One region of the Mesorhizobium sp. B2-3-5 genome, then DNA from elsewhere that is predicted to be linked to it. Evidence: riboswitches for the same ligand, from Rfam matches in the RefSeq annotation. Region 1 holds a riboswitch; the other holds the start of a gene.
What was found. A riboswitch is a leader RNA that binds a small molecule or an ion and turns the genes downstream of it on or off. The one in region 1 is predicted to bind thiamine pyrophosphate.

Region 1 (10,278 bases):
GGTCGCGCACCTGCTCAAACTTTGAAATTCCCCATTCCCCGAGAATAGAAGGAATCCCCATGGACCGCAATTTCGCGCGGGCGCTTGCGCTCGTCTTGAAATCCGAGGGTGGCTGGTCGGACAATCCGGCCGATCCGGGTGGCGCCACCATGAAGGGGGTGACGCTGGCGAATTTTCGGCGCTATGTGAAGGCCGACGCCACCAAGGCTGATCTGAAGAAGATCAGCGATGCCCAGGTCGCCACGGTGTATCGGCGGTTCTACTGGGACGCGGTGCTCGGCGCGGAACTGCCCGACGGCATAGACTATGCCGTCTTCGATTTCGCCGTGAACAGCGGGCCGGGCAGGGCGACCAAATACCTGCAGGCGACCACAGGCGTCTCCCAGGACGGGCGCATCGGTCCGGCCACGGTTGGCGCGGCCAGGGCAAGGCCGGCCGGCGTCGTCATCCACCAACTCTGCGATGCGCGGCTGGCGTTTCTCCAGCGATTGCCGACATGGGCTACATTCGGGCGCGGCTGGTCCGATCGCGTCAGGTCGGTGCGGGCCCAGGCCCTGCTGATGTCGGCTCCCGCGACAGTGCCCGCACTGGCGCAGCCCGCAGAGCCCGCGCCCGCGCCTGGACCGGTCCGGCAGCCGCCTCGAGTTGAAGTGCCCTCCGGTGACCCGCCCGCGGTCGGACCGGCATCGGCGCCGCCGCACCGCCCCGGGATTCCGGTTGCCGTCAAGGCAGGCGGAGCTATCGCCGGCTTCCTGCTGCTCGCCTATGCCGCCTGGCACCACATTGCCGTCGCCCTGCAAGGGATTTTCTGATCATGGCAGCAGTCACCCAACCGACCACCCGTCCGACCAACAAGCTGACGGCCGCGACCATCGCCGCCGCGGCCGTTTCGGTTTCCGGCGTCTTCGTGCGCAACATCTGGCCATCCTGGTATGATGCCGAGACCTGGGCCACGCTTCTGCCGATCGCGGTCTTTGCCGTCGGCTATCTGGTCAAGGACGCACCGAACCAATGAGCGCGCTCCTGGCTTTTCTGCTCGGCAATCCAACCATTCTGGGCATCGGTGCCGCCATCCTCGCGGCATTCGGCTGGGGTGTTCGCCAGCGGCTGGCCGGCGAACGCAGCGAGCGCGCCCGGCAGGCAGCAGCCGAGGCTGCGGCACGCGAGATCGCCGACCAGGTCCAGAACGATATCGGCGCGCTGCCGGCCGCCACCGCGCGAAAGGAGCTCAAATCATGGGCAAGGGATTGATGCTGGTGCCGGTCCTGGCCGTGATGGCCGGCTGCACAACCGTCAAGGTGGGGTTCTGCGCGGTATCCAGCCCGCTGCGCCTGTCGGCATCCACGGTCGATGCGCTGTCGGACGCCGAGGTCAGGGCGCTGCTGGCGCACAACCGCAAGGGCGAGAAACTGTGCGGGTGGAAGCCATGACGGTCGTGGCACTTCCCCTGGATACAGCCATGCTGCTCGGCGGGCTGGCCTTTTTTCGGCGCCGGATGGCCTTCGGCTTCCTCATCGCGAGGGCGATGAAATGATGCATGATTTCTTCGACCTGCTCGGCATCAAGGGACCGGTCGTCGCCGCCGGTCTTGCCGGCGGCGTGCTGCGCGCGCTGTCACGGCATCGGTACAAGCTGCGCGAGATGGTGGCGTCCCCCATTTGCGGCGCGCTCGCCGCCGCCTATCTCACGCTGCCCGTGGTCCAGTATTCCCGCGCCACGGGCCTGCCGCTGGCCAATGATGACACGACCACGCTGGCGGCGGCTTTTCTTATCGGCGTCTGCGCCATGTGGATATCTGATATTTTGTTCGAGGTGATCGTGCGGAAATTCAGGCCAGCCCCGGAGGAATAGCCCCGGTTCTGCCAGCGTCGATAACCGTGTCTGACGGCCCGGTCGATTGAAGCCCGCCTCGGTTCGCCGGGGCGGGCCTTTTTGCGTTTGTGGCTCCTGATCGGCCGCTGCTATATCCCCGCGCAACGCTGCCGAACTGGCAGTGGCATTGATCCAGAACAGGCCCGCGAATGCACATCGAACGATATGACGGGAATCGCGACGCGTTGCTGCCGCTGTTTGCCCTTGCCGACGATTCACCCACGCAAGTCGCAAGCTATATCGAAGAGGGCGAGGTGGTGGTCGCTCGCGCGGGCGACGAGATCGTCGGCCATGCGCTGATCATCGATACAGGCGATGCCGCCACCTTCGAGCTCAAGAGCATTGCGATCACCCAGGCGCGGCAGGGCGAAGGGCTGGGCCGGGCCCTTGTCGCGGCGACAATCACCTACTGCCGCGAGCGCGGTGGCAGGCACCTGATTGTGTCAACGGCAACCGCCGATATCGGCAATCTGCGATTTTATCAGCGCCTGGGCTTTCGGATGGCCAGTATAGTCAAGGACGCCTTTGGGCCGGCCACCGGCTATCCCGAAGGCTTGCTCATAGATGGCATTCCGCTGCGCGACCAGGTGGTCTTCGAACTTGATCTGGGCACCGATTGAGGCAGTGGATGGTTGCCAACCATCAGCGTGCCATTCCCACTTCCAACTATCAAGACAACCAAAATAGCCCGCTCCGGCTCGCGGGCGGGCTATTTTGTGTTCTGCGCCTAGATCGCGTCGCGTTTGAACGCCCAAAGCCGTGGCCAGCTTTGGGCGAGATGCATCAGGCGAGAATATTGACGGCGCGGGCCGCGACCAGCGCGATCGTCAGCAGCGAGATCGTCGCCTCCGCCATCATCAGCAGCTTGGCGCGTTGCGAGAGCGGCAAGGTGTCGGTCGGCGAAAACGCCGTCGCATTAGTGAAGGCCAGGAAGAAATAGTCGACGAAGCCCGGCAGCCAGTCGCGGATCTCGCGGTCGCTCAGGGCCATTTGCGGGAACAGGAAATCGGAATGCGCGCGTGCGACGAGGCCGCAGGTCGGCGGCCCGCCGCGGTCGGTGCTCCAGAACCACAAGGCAAAGACGATGACATTTGTGACCCAGATGTTGAGCGCATCGACCAACAGCGTCTGGCCGCTGGAGCCGGCATGGCCCGCCAGCAGCGCGCGCACCAGGAACACCAGCGAACCGCAATTCATGACGCTGACGACGCCGGTCATCACCAGGGCCGTCCTGCGGATCATGACGCGAAACCGGCCGACCAGATACCAGTGCTCCTCCTCGACCGCCTTCTGGGTGGCGACCTGCGTCCAGGCAGTGGCCACCGACAGGGGCACCAGCAGGGCAGCTTCCAGGGCCGGCGCCAGCCAGCGCGGGCCGAAGGAAAGATCGTTGATGACCAGAAGCTGCAGGCAGATGATGACAAGCACCGCGGCACGCGCCAGCCAGAAGTCGAGCGCGCGGTGGTGGATGATGGCATGCTGGTGACGCATCGAGTGTCCGGGAGGTTCAGAGGGGATCGGGTGCGCGGGCTGTTTGCTCGGGGAGGCGGTGTTACGCCGAAATTCCTGCTCAATCTTGGTGTCGCAATGGCACGCAGCTATACTTTTTTGTAAGCTTTGATGTTAGGGCTGTTCGGCAAACTGGGCGATGTGGTTTAAGCGCCGCATGGTGGGAATTGATGACTCCATGGATCGTTGGGTGCCGGCAGGACTGCCCGGCACAGGCCTGGACCCGTCATCGGTCTGGCGTGGCCTGCTTCGTCATCCCTGGTATTTGCTGACGCTTTTGTGCCTGGCGCAGATCCTGTGCTGGACGGTGGTGCCATCGCTGGTCGATCCCGCGCCGCCTGGCGACGTCGTGGAAGGCTTCATGTGGGGCCGCGAATGGGTGCTTTTGACCTATAAGCATCCGCAACTGCCCGCCTGGCTGCTCGAGACCAGCCACCTTCTGACCGGATCGTTCCGCTGGCCGCAATATCTGCTTGCCCAGCTGACGATCTCCACGACTTTCGTCCTGGTCTATCTGCTGGCCCGCGACATGCTGGGGCGAAACCGTGCGCTGGCTGCAGTCTTGCTGATGCCGTCGGTCTATTTCTTCGGCTGGCCAACCCCGCAATTCAATCATGACTACGCGCAGATGCCGTTCTGGGCGGCCATCTGCTGGCTGCTCTGGCGCGCCGGCCGCGGCGGCGGGCCGGGCTGGTGGCTGGCGCTCGGACTGGTGTCGGGCGTCGGGCTCTATGCCAAGTTCTCCACCGGCCTGCTGCTTGCCTTCGGCGCACTCTGGCTGTTGTCCGACGCACGCGCGCGCAGCCGATTGGCGACGCCTTGGCCATGGCTTGGCCTTGCCGTTTTTCTCGCCGTGGCCGCGCCGCTGGCCGTCGAGCTTTATCGCGTCGATTTCTTGCCGCTGACCTATTTCGCCGACCGCGACGCGTGGGTGACCGAACACCGTGCGCGCCTCTACTATATCGGTGTCCAACTGGCCGGGCTCTCCGGTTTCCTCCTGGTGCTGGCCATATCAGGGCTGCTGCGGCGCACGCCAGCTCCGCAAGAGCCCGTCGAGAGCGGTAAGCTCGCCTATCTCGTGTGGATGGGGCTTGGGCCGGCGATGCTGATCATGGTCGCCTCGTTGTTCACCGGCACCGGCGAATCCTGGGGGGCGCCGATGTACAATCTCATTGGCGTCGTGGTGCTCGCTTTCCTTGGCCATCGGCTTGGCGCTGTCCAGATGCGAAGGCTGGCGATCTGCGCCTTCACCTGCATCGTCACCATGTCAGGCGCCTATGCGGCCGTTCGCTGGACGGATTGCAACATAAGGGGGCGCATGGACGCTGTCTGCTGGCCCGCGCAGCCGATCTCGGACGAGGCGGAGGCGATCTGGCACGCAGCGGCACCTGGCCGGCTCGACATTGTCGGCGGCGATACCAATCTGGCCATGCTGGCCGGCCTCAACGCGTATGACAAGCCCTCGATCTTCACTGACCTGAATATGAAGTTCGCGCCCTGGATCACAAGCCAGCGGCTGCATGACCACGGCATGCTGATGGTCTGGTCGGGTCGCGGCGTACCGTTGCCGCTGCGGGCATGGCTGGACAACATCCCGGTCAAGACCGTTCTTTTCAACTGGTCGCGCGGGGCGCCGCCAATAGCCATCAACTTTGCTGTCATTCCGCCCGGCACGCGGTATCCGCGCGGCTGAAGCCTGTCGTCCGGTTCCCACTGGCCGAGGCCGCCGCCCATTCCCAGGCGACTGGACGAAACGGGCGGCAATGCCCATTTATGGGGCAACTCAATTTTCTTTGCGCAATTCCTGACGGGAAACCGTCAAACAGCTGGAATTGCTTTTTGGGAGACGAAACATGGCGACTTCGAGCGAACGAGCGGTACTTGCCGGCGGCTGCTTCTGGGGCATGCAGGATCTGATCCGGCGCTTTCCGGGTGTCCTTTCCACCCGGGTTGGCTACAGCGGCGGCGATGTGCCGAACGCCACCTATCGCAATCATGGTACCCACGCCGAGGCGATCGAGATCAATTTCGATCCGGCCAGGATCAGCTACCGCACGCTGCTGGAATTCTTCTTCCAGATCCACGATCCGACGACGCGCAACCGGCAGGGCAACGATGTCGGGATGAGCTACCGTTCGGCGATCTACTATACCAGCGACGAGCAGAAGCGCGTCGCTGAAGACACCATCGCCGACGTCAATGCTTCTGGTCTGTGGCCCGGCAAGGTCGTCACCGAAGTCGCGCCGGCCGGTGCCTTCTGGGAGGCCGAACCCGAGCATCAGGACTATCTGGAGAAGTATCCCAACGGCTATACCTGCCATTTCGTCAGGCCCGGCTGGAGGCTGCCGGTTCGCGAAAAGGCAGCGTCCTAACGTTTCGGCACAAAGCATCGAACCTTGTTGCGTCCAGAAGGACGCTTCGGCCGATACCTGGCGAAATCCCTGATGCGGTGCGAATCCCTTTCGGGAGCGTTGGGAGCGATATCGAACGGAGAAAGCCGCCAGGCGTCCGCCCGGCGGCTTTCTCCGTTTTTGGCAATGATTTACTTGCCGCAGTTCTTGTCGTTCAAGGTCGGCGCCGTGGCGTTGCCATTGGCATCGGACTGCGCACCTTGCGGGTTGGTCGGGCAATTCTGGTCCGCATTGGAGTCGAATCCGCCCGGCGCGATGGTCGTGCTGTTGGTCATTGCCGGATCGAGCGCATCAGGCGAAGCTGGCGTACTCGGTTCTACAGTGACCGACTTGCCGCTGCCGCCAGAGCCATCGTTGCCGCTCGCGCTATTGCTTTGCGCCATCGCGGAACTGGCAAGAGCGACAGTGAGCGCCGAAGCTGCGAGGATTTTCATGAACATGGCTGGTCTCCATTGAACTCGTCGCGTAGCGACTGGCGGGACAATCTCTCGACCAGGTGAAGGTTCCCGGAAAATTTCTCGCCGGCGCAGCCAGCTGCCACTGCTCCGGCGCAACGCTTTTGGCGTAGCGCGCTGAAAAAAACCGCTTCCCCAATCGATCGAATGGTGCTTTAACGCGCTCATCCACAGGGGTGCTCCGTACGGTCGGGGCTGAGACGGGGGCGGCAAGCCCACAGACCCTAGAAGCTGATCTGGGTAATACCAGCGGAGCGAGGCGGGCAATGTTTTCAGGCGCACAGATTTCCCTATATCCCATGGCCGACGATTTCGTCGGCGTCATCCTGGGCGCGCTCGGCGCGCTCGATCCCTACCGGGACAGGCTGCGGATCGAGACCGACGACATCGCGACGCTGCTGGTCGGGCCGCCCGAAGTGCTGTTCCCGGCCATGCGCGACCTGTTCGTGGCGGCCGCGAGGAGCGGCAAGCATTGCGTGCTGTCGGCCGCCGTCTCGCGCGGCTGCCCCGGCGAGCCGGACGACCCGATCTGCCGCTCCGACGAGGTCGGCGGCCCGACAATCCCGCTCGACGAGCGCAAGCTGGCCGCGATCCGCGCCGTGCAGTCGACACTTTCGACCGACCAGCCGGCGGCCGCCCAATTCTCGCTCTATGTGATGGGCGCCGGCGACCACATGGACGAGATCCATGGCTGCATCGACTTCCTGAAGCAGTCGGGCGTCTTCGAACGCTCAAAGCATTTCTGCACCAAACTGCGCGGCGATGCCGGCGCGATCTTCGCCACGCTCAACGAAGCCTTCTGCCGCTTCGGTCCGGGCGCCGGCCACGTGACCCTCGACATCACCATTTCGGCCAACAGCCCGACCGCGGGTTGAGCGGCGGCTGGCGCCGTCGAGGATATTGTCGTGGTTGGTTCGTTTGATCCGCCTGGGGAAAGCGTCCCTACCCCCATCCGCCTCCCACAGGGGGCAGCGAAGCCCTTGGTGATTGGCGAAGGCGGCGGTGACGGCCTATCTCCCCCCTTGTGGGGGAGATGCCTGGCAAGGCAGAGGGGGGCGCTGTCCCGCCGACCCATCAGGTGGTTACGCTCAGCACCTTCAGCACAAGTTTCGAAGGTTGGCGATCCTTCGCGCCCCCCTCTGGCCTGCCGGCCATCTCCCCCACAAGGGGGGAGATCAGCCTTCACGCGAGCTCTCGCCAAGGCCGCCCCCGCGGCCCTCGCTTTCGCCCTGCTGCTTGCCGCCTGGGAACTCTGCGCCCGCTTCGGCGGCGTCGCGCCCGTGCTGCCGGCGCCGTCGCGCGTGCTGGCGCAGGCCTGGGAAAATCGCGCAGCGCTGGCCGACAACACGCTGCCCACCATCCGCGCCACGCTGGCCGGCTTTGCCTGCTCGGTCGTCGCCGCCTTCGTGCTTTCGGCGCTGGTCGATTTCCTGCCGAGGCTGCGCCGCGCGCTGTTCCCGATCCTGATCGCCAGCCAGACCTTGCCGCTGGTGGCGATCGCGCCGCTGGTGGTGCTGTGGTTCGGCTTCGGGCTGCTGCCAAAGATTCTGCTCGTCGCGCTGGTCACCTTCTTCCCGATGATGGTGGCGCTGGTCGAAGGTTATGTGTCGACCAGCAAAGAGATTGCCCAGATGCTCGCCGCCATGGGGGCGGGGCGATGGCGCATTTTCTGGCTGGCTCGCCTGCCTTCGGCGCTGCCCTATTTCTTTGCCGGCCTGCGCATTTCCATCACCTATGCCGTGGTCGGCGCGATCTTCGCCGAATATGCCGGCGCGGCGAAGGGGCTGGGCATCTACATGCTGAGCGCCAAGAACAATTTCCGGCCCGACCTGGTGCTCGCCGCGGTCGCCGTCAGTTCGGCGCTGACGCTTGCCTTGTTCGGTCTGGCGGTGCTCGTTCAGCGCCTTGCCATGCCGTGGGAAAGGGCTGGGCGCGATGCAAAGCCGGAGCCGACAGAGGAGGAACGGCCATGACCCGGCTGGAACTCCGCGACGTGCGCAAGAACTTCGGCACGCTCGAGGTGCTCTCCGGCATCTCGATGACCGTGGACGATGGCGAGTTCGTCTCTATCCTCGGGCCATCCGGCGCCGGCAAGTCGACGCTCCTCCAGTTGCTGACCGGTGCGATTGCGGGCGAGGGCGAGATGCGTTTCGACGGCGCGCCGCTCGACGATCACGGCCGACATTTCGCTTTCATGCCGCAGCGCGACGCGCTGATGCCGTGGCGGCGCGTCATCGACAACGCCGCGCTTGGACTGGAAGTGCAGGGCGTGAGGCGCCGGGCAGCGCGCGAGCGGGTCGCGCCCCTGTTCGCCGAGTTCGGCCTTGCCGGCTTCGAGCGCGCCTGGCCGGCCGAACTGTCCGGCGGCATGCGCCAGCGCGCCGCCTTGCTGCGCACCGTGGTGCAGCGGCGCGACATGCTTCTGCTCGACGAGCCTTTCGGCGCGCTCGACGCGCTCACCCGCACGGCCATGCAGCGCTGGCTGGAGAAGATGTGGGCGAGCCACCGCTGGACGGCGCTGCTCATCACCCATGACGTGCGCGAGGCGGTGCTTCTGTCCGACCGCATCTATGTGCTGTCGGCGCGGCCCGCGCGTGTCGTTGCCGAAGTGGCCGTGCCGCTACCGCGCCCGCGCACCGAAAGTGCAGCGCTCGCCCGCGAGGCGGCGGCAATCGAGGCCAGCATCCTCGACACGCTGCTTGGGGCAGGCCGAACCGAATTCCCGATCGTTTGATGGCCCGATTGTTTGATGGAGAGAAAAATGACTGAACTCAACCGCCGCCAGGCGCTGCTCCTGGCTTTGGCCGCCGGCCTGCCGCTGGCTCCGCTCGCCGGGGCCGCACGCGCCAGGGCGGAAGCGCAAAAAATCACCGTCGCGCTCGACTGGACTGTCAACACCAACCACATCGGCCTGTTCGTCGCTCGCGACAAGGGTTTCTACCGCGATGCCGGGCTCGATGTCGAAATCCTGCCCTATGGCGATACCGGCTCGGGCACGCTGGTCGCCAACCGCGTCGCCGATTTCGGAATTTCCGGCGCGCTCGGCCTGTTCACGCAGAAGAGCGCGGGCGCGGATCTCAAGGCGGTCTATGCCGTCGTCCAGTCGGAGACCGGCCGCGTCGTCTTCAACGCCGACCGCGCCGCGATCAAAAGCCCGAAGGATCTCGACGGCCTGACCTATGGCGGTTTCGGCAGCGCCTGGGAGAACGCGCTGATCTCGACCATCATCCGCCATGACGGCGGCAAGGGCGATTTCAAGACGGTGACGCTCGGCACCTCGGCTTATGACGCGCTGGCGAGCAGCGCCGTGGATTTCACGCTGGAAGTCTCGACCTGGGAAGGCGTGGAGGCTGGGCTCAAGGGCCTGAAGCAGCGCAGCTTCCGCTACGCTGACCACGGCGTGCCGGACGAGCACACCACCTTCATCGCTTCCAGCAATGCGTTCCTGTCGGCTAATCCAAAGCCGGCCGCCGCCTTCGTCCAGGCGACACGGCTCGGCTACGAGTTCGCCGTCGACCAGCCGCAGGAGGCCGGCGACCTCTTGATTGCCGCGAACAAGGATACGCTCACCAATCCGGCTTTGATTCACGCCTCGCTGAAGGCGCTGAACGACGGTCATTTCCTGAAGAGTGCCGCCGGCGCTATCGGCACCATCGACAAGGCCAAGGTCGAGGCGATGGGCGGATATTTGTTCTCGTCGGGAATACTGCTCGATGGCAATGGCAAGGCGTTGAAGAAAAAGCCGGATTTCGAGGGGTATTTCACCAACGAGTTTGTGGGCGCCTGAGCGAAGGAACGCGGCGTCCGGTCAAGGCACGTCAGCCGCCGCGCCTAGTTCTTCACGATGGCGTAGAGCAGGGCGGTTTGATGTGCCACCCAGGCTCGCCTTGCAGCGACAGGGCGGCGGCGTAAAATTTCGCGACGGCGGGGCAGAGACCCTCAAAGTCCTGGTCTACGTTCGCGATGGCGTCCATCTCGACCGGCGCACCGCCGCTTCTGATGAAGGCGTCGGCGACCAGCGACCAGTCCTG
Region 2 (6,320 bases), on a different contig from region 1:
GCCAGAAAGCGCGCCAGCGGATTCCTTCTTGGTCTGTCAACGCCGATCGCCAGAACAGCTTCCTTTCAGGTCCCGGCGCATGACCACGAAAATCGGCGGCGATCTTCGGAACGTGTCATGCGCAAAAAAACTGCTACAGCATCCGTCACGCGTCCCTCGAGGCGCGCGGCGGATGCTGTAGGCAAATCACGGCGTGTGCCGGACCAGTAGGGCGGACCTAGCCACACTACTTTGACCATGGCAAGCAAGCGCCCCATCGCCTGAAGCCGGTTTGACCGTAAATTATGTCCGCTTCCGGGCAATATCTCGTGATACGGCATCCCCAGCCCCCGAACCGATATAGCGTCGGAATGCGTCCGGACCAGCCCCGGCAAAGAAATCGTCCGCCTTGCCGGTCGCCGCAACGGCGCCATTGTCCAGAAACACCACATTCTGGCCGATGCGCCGGGCATCCTGCGGCTGGTGCGTCACGAACAGCACCGTCATCCCACGTTCAGCATGAACCCCGGCAACCAGGTCGAGCATGTCGTCGCGCAAGGCCGGCCCGAGCGAAGCGAACGGTTCGTCGAGCAGCAGCACCGGGCGATCGCGCACCAGCACGCGCGCCAACGCAACGCGCTGCCGTTCGCCACCGGAAAGTTCGCGCGGCAACCGCTTCTCCTTGCCGGCAAGGCCGGTGCGCAGAAGCGCCTCCGCGATATCAGTGCGGTCGGCCTCGGTCAGGCGCAGCGACGGCGAGCGGCCGAGCCCGACATTCTGCTCGACCGGGAGATGAGCAAAGAGATTGTTCTCCTGGAACACCATCGACACCGGCCGGGCCGAAGGCGGCTGGACGCTGACATCCGCCCCGCCGATCAGCACCCGGCCGGACCGCGGTGTCTCGAACCCGGCGATCAGGTTGAGCAGCGTCGACTTTCCCGAGCCGCTCGGTCCCATGATGGCGGTGATCTTTGTCGCGGCGAAATCAACATCGAAGACGAGCGGCGCTTCGCCATAGCTGAACGATACGTTGTCCAGCCGCACCGAAGCGCCTCGTTCAAGCCTGCTGGCCGCTCCGTCAGGCATCCCGGTTCTTCTCCCTGCCCATCCAGTGGGCCGCCATGACCAGAGTCAGGCAGACGAGGCCGAGCAGCAGCGCCAAGCCTGCGGCATCCTCGGTACGATAGCTGCCCATGCGCGCCAGGAGAAGGTAGGGCAAGGTCTGCACGGAATCACTGCCGAACAGCGCGATGACCCCGAGATCGCCGAGCGACAGCGCCATGGCGAAGGCAAAGGCGGTGGCGAGCGGACGCCGCAGCGATGGCCAGTCGATCAGCCTTAGCCTGGTCCAGCCGGAAATCCCGAGTTGCGCGCAGAGCCGTTCGTGACGTTCGCTCCCCGCATCATAGGCAGGGCGGACGGCGCGCAGCGCGAAAGGCATCGCCATCACCGCATTGACGGTGACCACCATGACCGGGGCGATGGCAAAGACATCGCCGGCATGGCGCAGCAGCAGGAACCAGCCAGCGCCGATGACGATCGGCGGCACGACGAGGACAAACCCGGCGCCGGTATCGGTGGCATGCTCGAGCACTGTTCTTGGACCGGCGCGGCGGTTCAGCGCCAGCGCCCGGCGCGCCATGGTCAGGGCCAGCGACAGCACCACCGAAAGCAACGCCGACAGGCAGGCCAGCACGGCGCTGGTCAGCGTCGCCTGCCGGACAGTGGCCTCGCCGGCCAGCCGGCCGAGATCGGCACCCAGCCCGGCTGCGACGGTCGCGGCCATCGGTCCGACGACGAACACCAGCGCCAGCACGATGAGCGCCGCATTAAGCCAGGCCTCGGTGGCCTTGACGGAGAAATAGCGGCGCGGCGCGACCGGCAGGTTGGTGTCGCCGACGACATTGGCACCAAGGCGCGTGAGTGCCAGCACGACGATGAAAGTCAAGGCAATCTGCAGCAATGTCAGCGCGACGGCTCGCGCGGGATCGAAGTCGAAGCGCAGCGCCTGATAGATGCCGACCTCCAGCGTCGTCGCGGCCGGTCCGCCGCCGAGCGTCAGCACGATGGTGAAGGATGTGATGCAGAGCATGAAGACCAGCCCGGCGACGCCGGGCAAGGCGGCGCGCAGCGCCGGCCATTCGATCAGCCGGAACGCTGGCCGCGCACCCATGCCGAGCTGGCTCGCCAGCCGCCACTGGTCGGCCTGTATGGTCTGCAGCGCCTCGAGGAACAGCCGCACGCCGAGCGGCAGATTGAAGAAGACATGGGCGACCAGAATGCCTGATAGCCCGTAGATGCCCGGCCAGCCCTGGCCGCCGATCGCGCTGAACAGACCGGCGAAATAGCCGGCGCGGCCGTAGAGCGCCAGGATGCCGAGTGCCGCGACAATCGCCGGCAGCGCCAACGGCACGGCGAAGAGCTGCAGGATGAAGGCGCGGCCGAAAAAGCGTGGATGCCGCGACAGGGCACGCGCCACGAACAGTGCCGGGACAACAGAAAGCAGCGTCGACAGGGCCGCCTGCCACAGGGTGAAGCGCACGACGCGCAGCAGATAGGGATCGAAGGCTGCCCAGGCGCCTGAAAGGTCGCCGGCGCCTTCGACGAGCAGCCCGGCAAACGCGCCCCCGATCAAAAGGGCGATTGCCGTAAGCGCGATGACGCCGGCGGTGACGCGGGGATCAGTGGGATGACGCGCATGCATGTCGCGCTACCCGAAACTGAGACGGACATTGAGCGAAGCAAATGCCTGGCTAAGGCGGAGTTCCCGCCCACCCCCCTCAGGCGGGGGAGATGGCCGGCAGGCCAGAGGGGGGCGGCTTGGCACAGACATCCACGAAGCTTGAGTCTTACTTGCTCATCACCGCCAGCCATTCATCCACCCAGGCCTTGCGGTTGGCCGCAACCTCTTCGGGGCTGAACAGCAAGGTCTTGGTCGGCTTGACCAGCTTGTCGAAAGCCGGGTTGAGCGGCTTGTCGGTCTTGCCGGCCGGGAACATCCAGTTGGTCTCCGGGATGGCGTCCTGGAATTTGGGGCCGGTCATGAAGGCCATGAACTTTTGCGCCAGCGGGTTCTTGGCTCCCGTCGTGGTGATGCCGGCGACCTCGATCTGCAGATATTCACCCTCCTCGAAGGAGGCCGCCTGGTAGCGCTCGGTATTCTCGGCGACCATGTGGTAGGCCGGCGAGGTGGTGTAGGACAGCACCATCGGCGCCTCGCCCTTGGTGAACAGGCCATAGGCCTCGCTCCAGCCCGGCGTCACGGTCAGCACCTTCGCCTTGAGCTTGGCCCAGGCTTCCGGCGCCTTGTCGCCATAGACCGACTTCACCCACAACAGCAGGCCGAGACCGGGCGTCGAGGTGCGCGGATCCTGGATGACGATCTTGTCGTCGGCACTGCCTTCGACCAATTCCTTCAGGCTCTTGGGCGGCGTCTTGAGCTTCTGCGTGTCGTAGACGACGGCGAAATAGCCGTAGTCGAACGGGACAAAAGTATCGTCGCTCCAGCCGCCAGGCACATTGATACCGGTCACCGCGCCATGCGGCGCGAACAGACCCGAAGCCTTGGCATCGGCGGTGAGATTGGTGTCGAGGCCGAGCACGATATCGGCCTTGGTCGATGCTCCTTCGAGCTTGACGCGGTTGAGCAGGGCGACGCCGTCGGCGACCGAGACGAATTCGACATCGCAGCCGCATTCGGCCTCGAATTCCTTCTTCACCACCGGGCCAGGGCCCCAGTCGGCGGTGAAACTTTCATAGGTGTAGACGGTGAGCTTGTCCTTGGCCAAGGCCGGGCCGGACAGCACCACGACCATTGCTGAGACAAGAGCATATAAAAGCGTGCGCATCGGCGCCTCCTTCGTTTGAATTGAAAGGAATTGAGGCGTCGGACTGTCCGAAACGTCTAATCCCTCCGCCGGTACAAACCGGATCAGGTTCAGCGGGTTGGCGAGACTGCCTCTCAGCCGGTCCGCGAACATCGCAGCCGGCACCCCGTTAGAGCGTTTCGACACATAGGCCCGGCCGGCGAACCGCGCAAGTGGGAGTTTGCCGCCTTCCGTTTCCCGTGCCGGGCTGGTAAGGGCGACAGGATATGAGCACATTCACCATCCTGCTTGGCGGCGATCTCATCCGCACGCCCCGGCTCGACCGCCAGGTCGAAGGTTCGCGCGTCATCGCCGCCGACGCCGGCATCGGCCATGCACGGATGCTGGGCCTTGTGCCGGAACTGTGGGTGGGTGATTTCGATTCGGTTCCGGCCGACCTGCCCGCCGACCTCGCCGCGGTCCGCCGCCAGACCTTCCCGGCGGAAAAGGACAAGACCGACGGCGAACTGGCGATCGCGGCGGCACTGGAGCGCGGGGCAACCCGGCTTGTGCTGGCCGGCGCCTTCGGCGGCAAACGCGCCGATCACGCCTTCCTGCATCTGGCGCTGGGCCTGCGCCTGGCCGAGACGGGAACGGATGTGCTTTTGACCAGCGGCGCCCAGGAAGGCATTCCCTTGCTGAACGCAACGGCTGGTTTCGACTATGCCGACGGCACGCTGTTTTCGATCCTTGGCTTTTCCGAACTGGCCGGCCTGACCGTGACCGGCGCCAAATGGCCGCTCGACGAGGTCGAAGTGGCCTTCGGTTCGTCACTGACCATCTCCAACGAGGTCAAGCTCAACAAGACCGGGGGCCACCTCGAAATCGCGCTCGGCCATGGCCGAGCGCTGCTGCTCGCCCATCCCTATCCCTTGCCCGAAAGCTGACATGGCCCCGCCTCTTCTCAATCTCGACGGGATAAAACTGACCTTCGGCGGCACGCCGCTGCTCGACGGCGCCGCCTTGACCGCTTCGGCCGGCGACAAGATCGCGCTGGTCGGCCGCAACGGGTCCGGCAAGTCGACGCTGCTCAAGATCGCCGCCGGCCTCATCGAGCCGCAGGACGGCGAGGTGTTCCGCCAGCCTTCGGCGACCATCCGCTATCTGCCGCAGATGCCCGACATGGAGGGTTTTGCCACCGTGCGGGCCTATGTCGAGGCCGGGCTCGGGCCCGCCGACGATCCCTACCGCGCCAGCTATCTGATGGAACATCTCGGCCTGTCGGGCGAGGAGCGGCCGGGCGACCTGTCCGGCGGCGAGGCCAGACGCGCCGCCCTTGCCCGCGTCATGGCGCCAGAACCCGACATTCTGCTGCTTGATGAGCCGACCAACCATCTCGATTTGTCTGTCATCGAATGGCTGGAAGAGGAACTCGTCCGCACCTCTTCGGCGCTCATCGTCATTTCGCACGACCGCCGCTTTCTCGAACGCGTGTCGCGCGCCACCGTCTGGCTCGACCGTGGCCAGACCCGCCGGCTGGACAAGGGCTTTGGCCATTTCGAGGAATGGCGCGACCTGGTGCTGGAAGAGGAAGAGCGCGAGCAGCACAAGCTCGGCCGCCAGATCGTGCGCGAGGAACACTGGCTGCGCTATGGCGTGACGGCGCGGCGCAAGCGCAACATGCGCCGGCTGGGCGAGTTGCAGACCATGCGCCAGCGTTTTCGCGGCCATCGCGGCGCCGAAGGCACCGCGACCATGGTGGCGAGCGACGCCGCCGAATCCGGCAAGCTGGTGATCGAGGCTAAGAACATCGAGAAGAGTTTCGGCGATCTCACCGTGGTCAAGGGGTTCTCCACCCGCATCCAGCGCGGCGACCGCGTCGGTCTTGTCGGACCGAATGGCGCCGGCAAGACGACGCTTCTGAAGATGCTGACCGGCGAATTGGCGCCGGATGCGGGCTCGGTACGGCTCGGCACCAATCTGGAAATCGCCACGCTCGACCAGAAGCGCGAGGCGGTCGACCCGCAGGAGACGCTGGCGCAATATCTCACCGACGGACGCGGCGAAAACCTGGTCATCAACGGCGAACAGCGCCATGTCGTCTCCTACATGAAGGATTTCCTGTTCAAGCCGGAGCAGGCGCGCACCCCGGTGCGCGAGCTTTCCGGCGGCGAACGCGCGCGGCTGATCCTGGCGCGTGTGCTGGCCCGGCCGGCGAACCTGCTGGTGCTCGATGAGCCGACCAACGATCTCGACATGGAAACGCTGGAACTGCTGCAGGAACTGGTCGCCGGTTTTGCCGGCACCGTCATCCTCGTCAGCCACGACCGCGATTTCCTCGACCGCACCGTCACCAGCATCATCGCGCCGGATAGCGGCGGCCGCTGGGTCGAATATGCCGGCGGTTATTCCGACATGCTGGCGCAGCGCGGCGGCACCAGGCTCGACGACCGCAAGGCGAGGGCTAAGGCCGAGCCCGGCGATGCGCCGGCACCGGGCAAGAGCGAGCCGGCAACGCCAAAGGGACCGGCGAAG

Region 2: it holds a riboswitch for thiamine pyrophosphate, as region 1 does, so the genes downstream of both, thiB (thiamine ABC transporter substrate binding subunit) here and FJ958_RS09150 (YkoF family thiamine/hydroxymethylpyrimidine-binding protein) in region 1, are expected to answer to the same signal.

Annotation. Positions count from the first base shown of each region.
Region 1 covers NZ_VFVX01000005.1:246,521-256,798, forward strand. Annotated here, with positions in the region: gene FJ958_RS09100 (glycosyl hydrolase 108 family protein) at 60-812, shown strand; gene FJ958_RS09105 (hypothetical protein) at 815-1,015, shown strand; gene FJ958_RS09110 (ABC transporter permease) at 1,012-1,251, shown strand; gene FJ958_RS09115 (hypothetical protein) at 1,236-1,430, shown strand; gene FJ958_RS09120 (hypothetical protein) at 1,534-1,851, shown strand; gene FJ958_RS09125 (GNAT family N-acetyltransferase) at 2,022-2,492, shown strand; gene FJ958_RS09130 (hypothetical protein) at 2,656-3,363, opposite strand; gene FJ958_RS09135 (glycosyltransferase family 39 protein) at 3,560-5,074, shown strand; gene msrA (peptide-methionine (S)-S-oxide reductase MsrA) at 5,235-5,753, shown strand; gene FJ958_RS09145 (hypothetical protein) at 5,924-6,232, opposite strand; TPP riboswitch at 6,410-6,523, shown strand; gene FJ958_RS09150 (YkoF family thiamine/hydroxymethylpyrimidine-binding protein) at 6,514-7,122, shown strand; gene FJ958_RS09155 (ABC transporter permease) at 7,477-8,220, shown strand; gene FJ958_RS09160 (ABC transporter ATP-binding protein) at 8,217-8,981, shown strand; gene FJ958_RS09165 (ABC transporter substrate-binding protein) at 9,009-10,034, shown strand; gene FJ958_RS09170 (hypothetical protein) at 10,087-10,278, opposite strand, start outside.
Region 2 covers NZ_VFVX01000025.1:353-6,672, forward strand. Annotated here, with positions in the region: gene thiQ (thiamine ABC transporter ATP-binding protein) at 283-1,065, opposite strand; gene thiP (thiamine/thiamine pyrophosphate ABC transporter permease) at 1,058-2,683, opposite strand; gene thiB (thiamine ABC transporter substrate binding subunit) at 2,829-3,827, opposite strand; TPP riboswitch at 3,871-3,985, opposite strand; gene FJ958_RS23200 (thiamine diphosphokinase) at 4,073-4,732, shown strand; gene FJ958_RS23205 (ABC-F family ATP-binding cassette domain-containing protein) at 4,734-6,320, shown strand, end outside.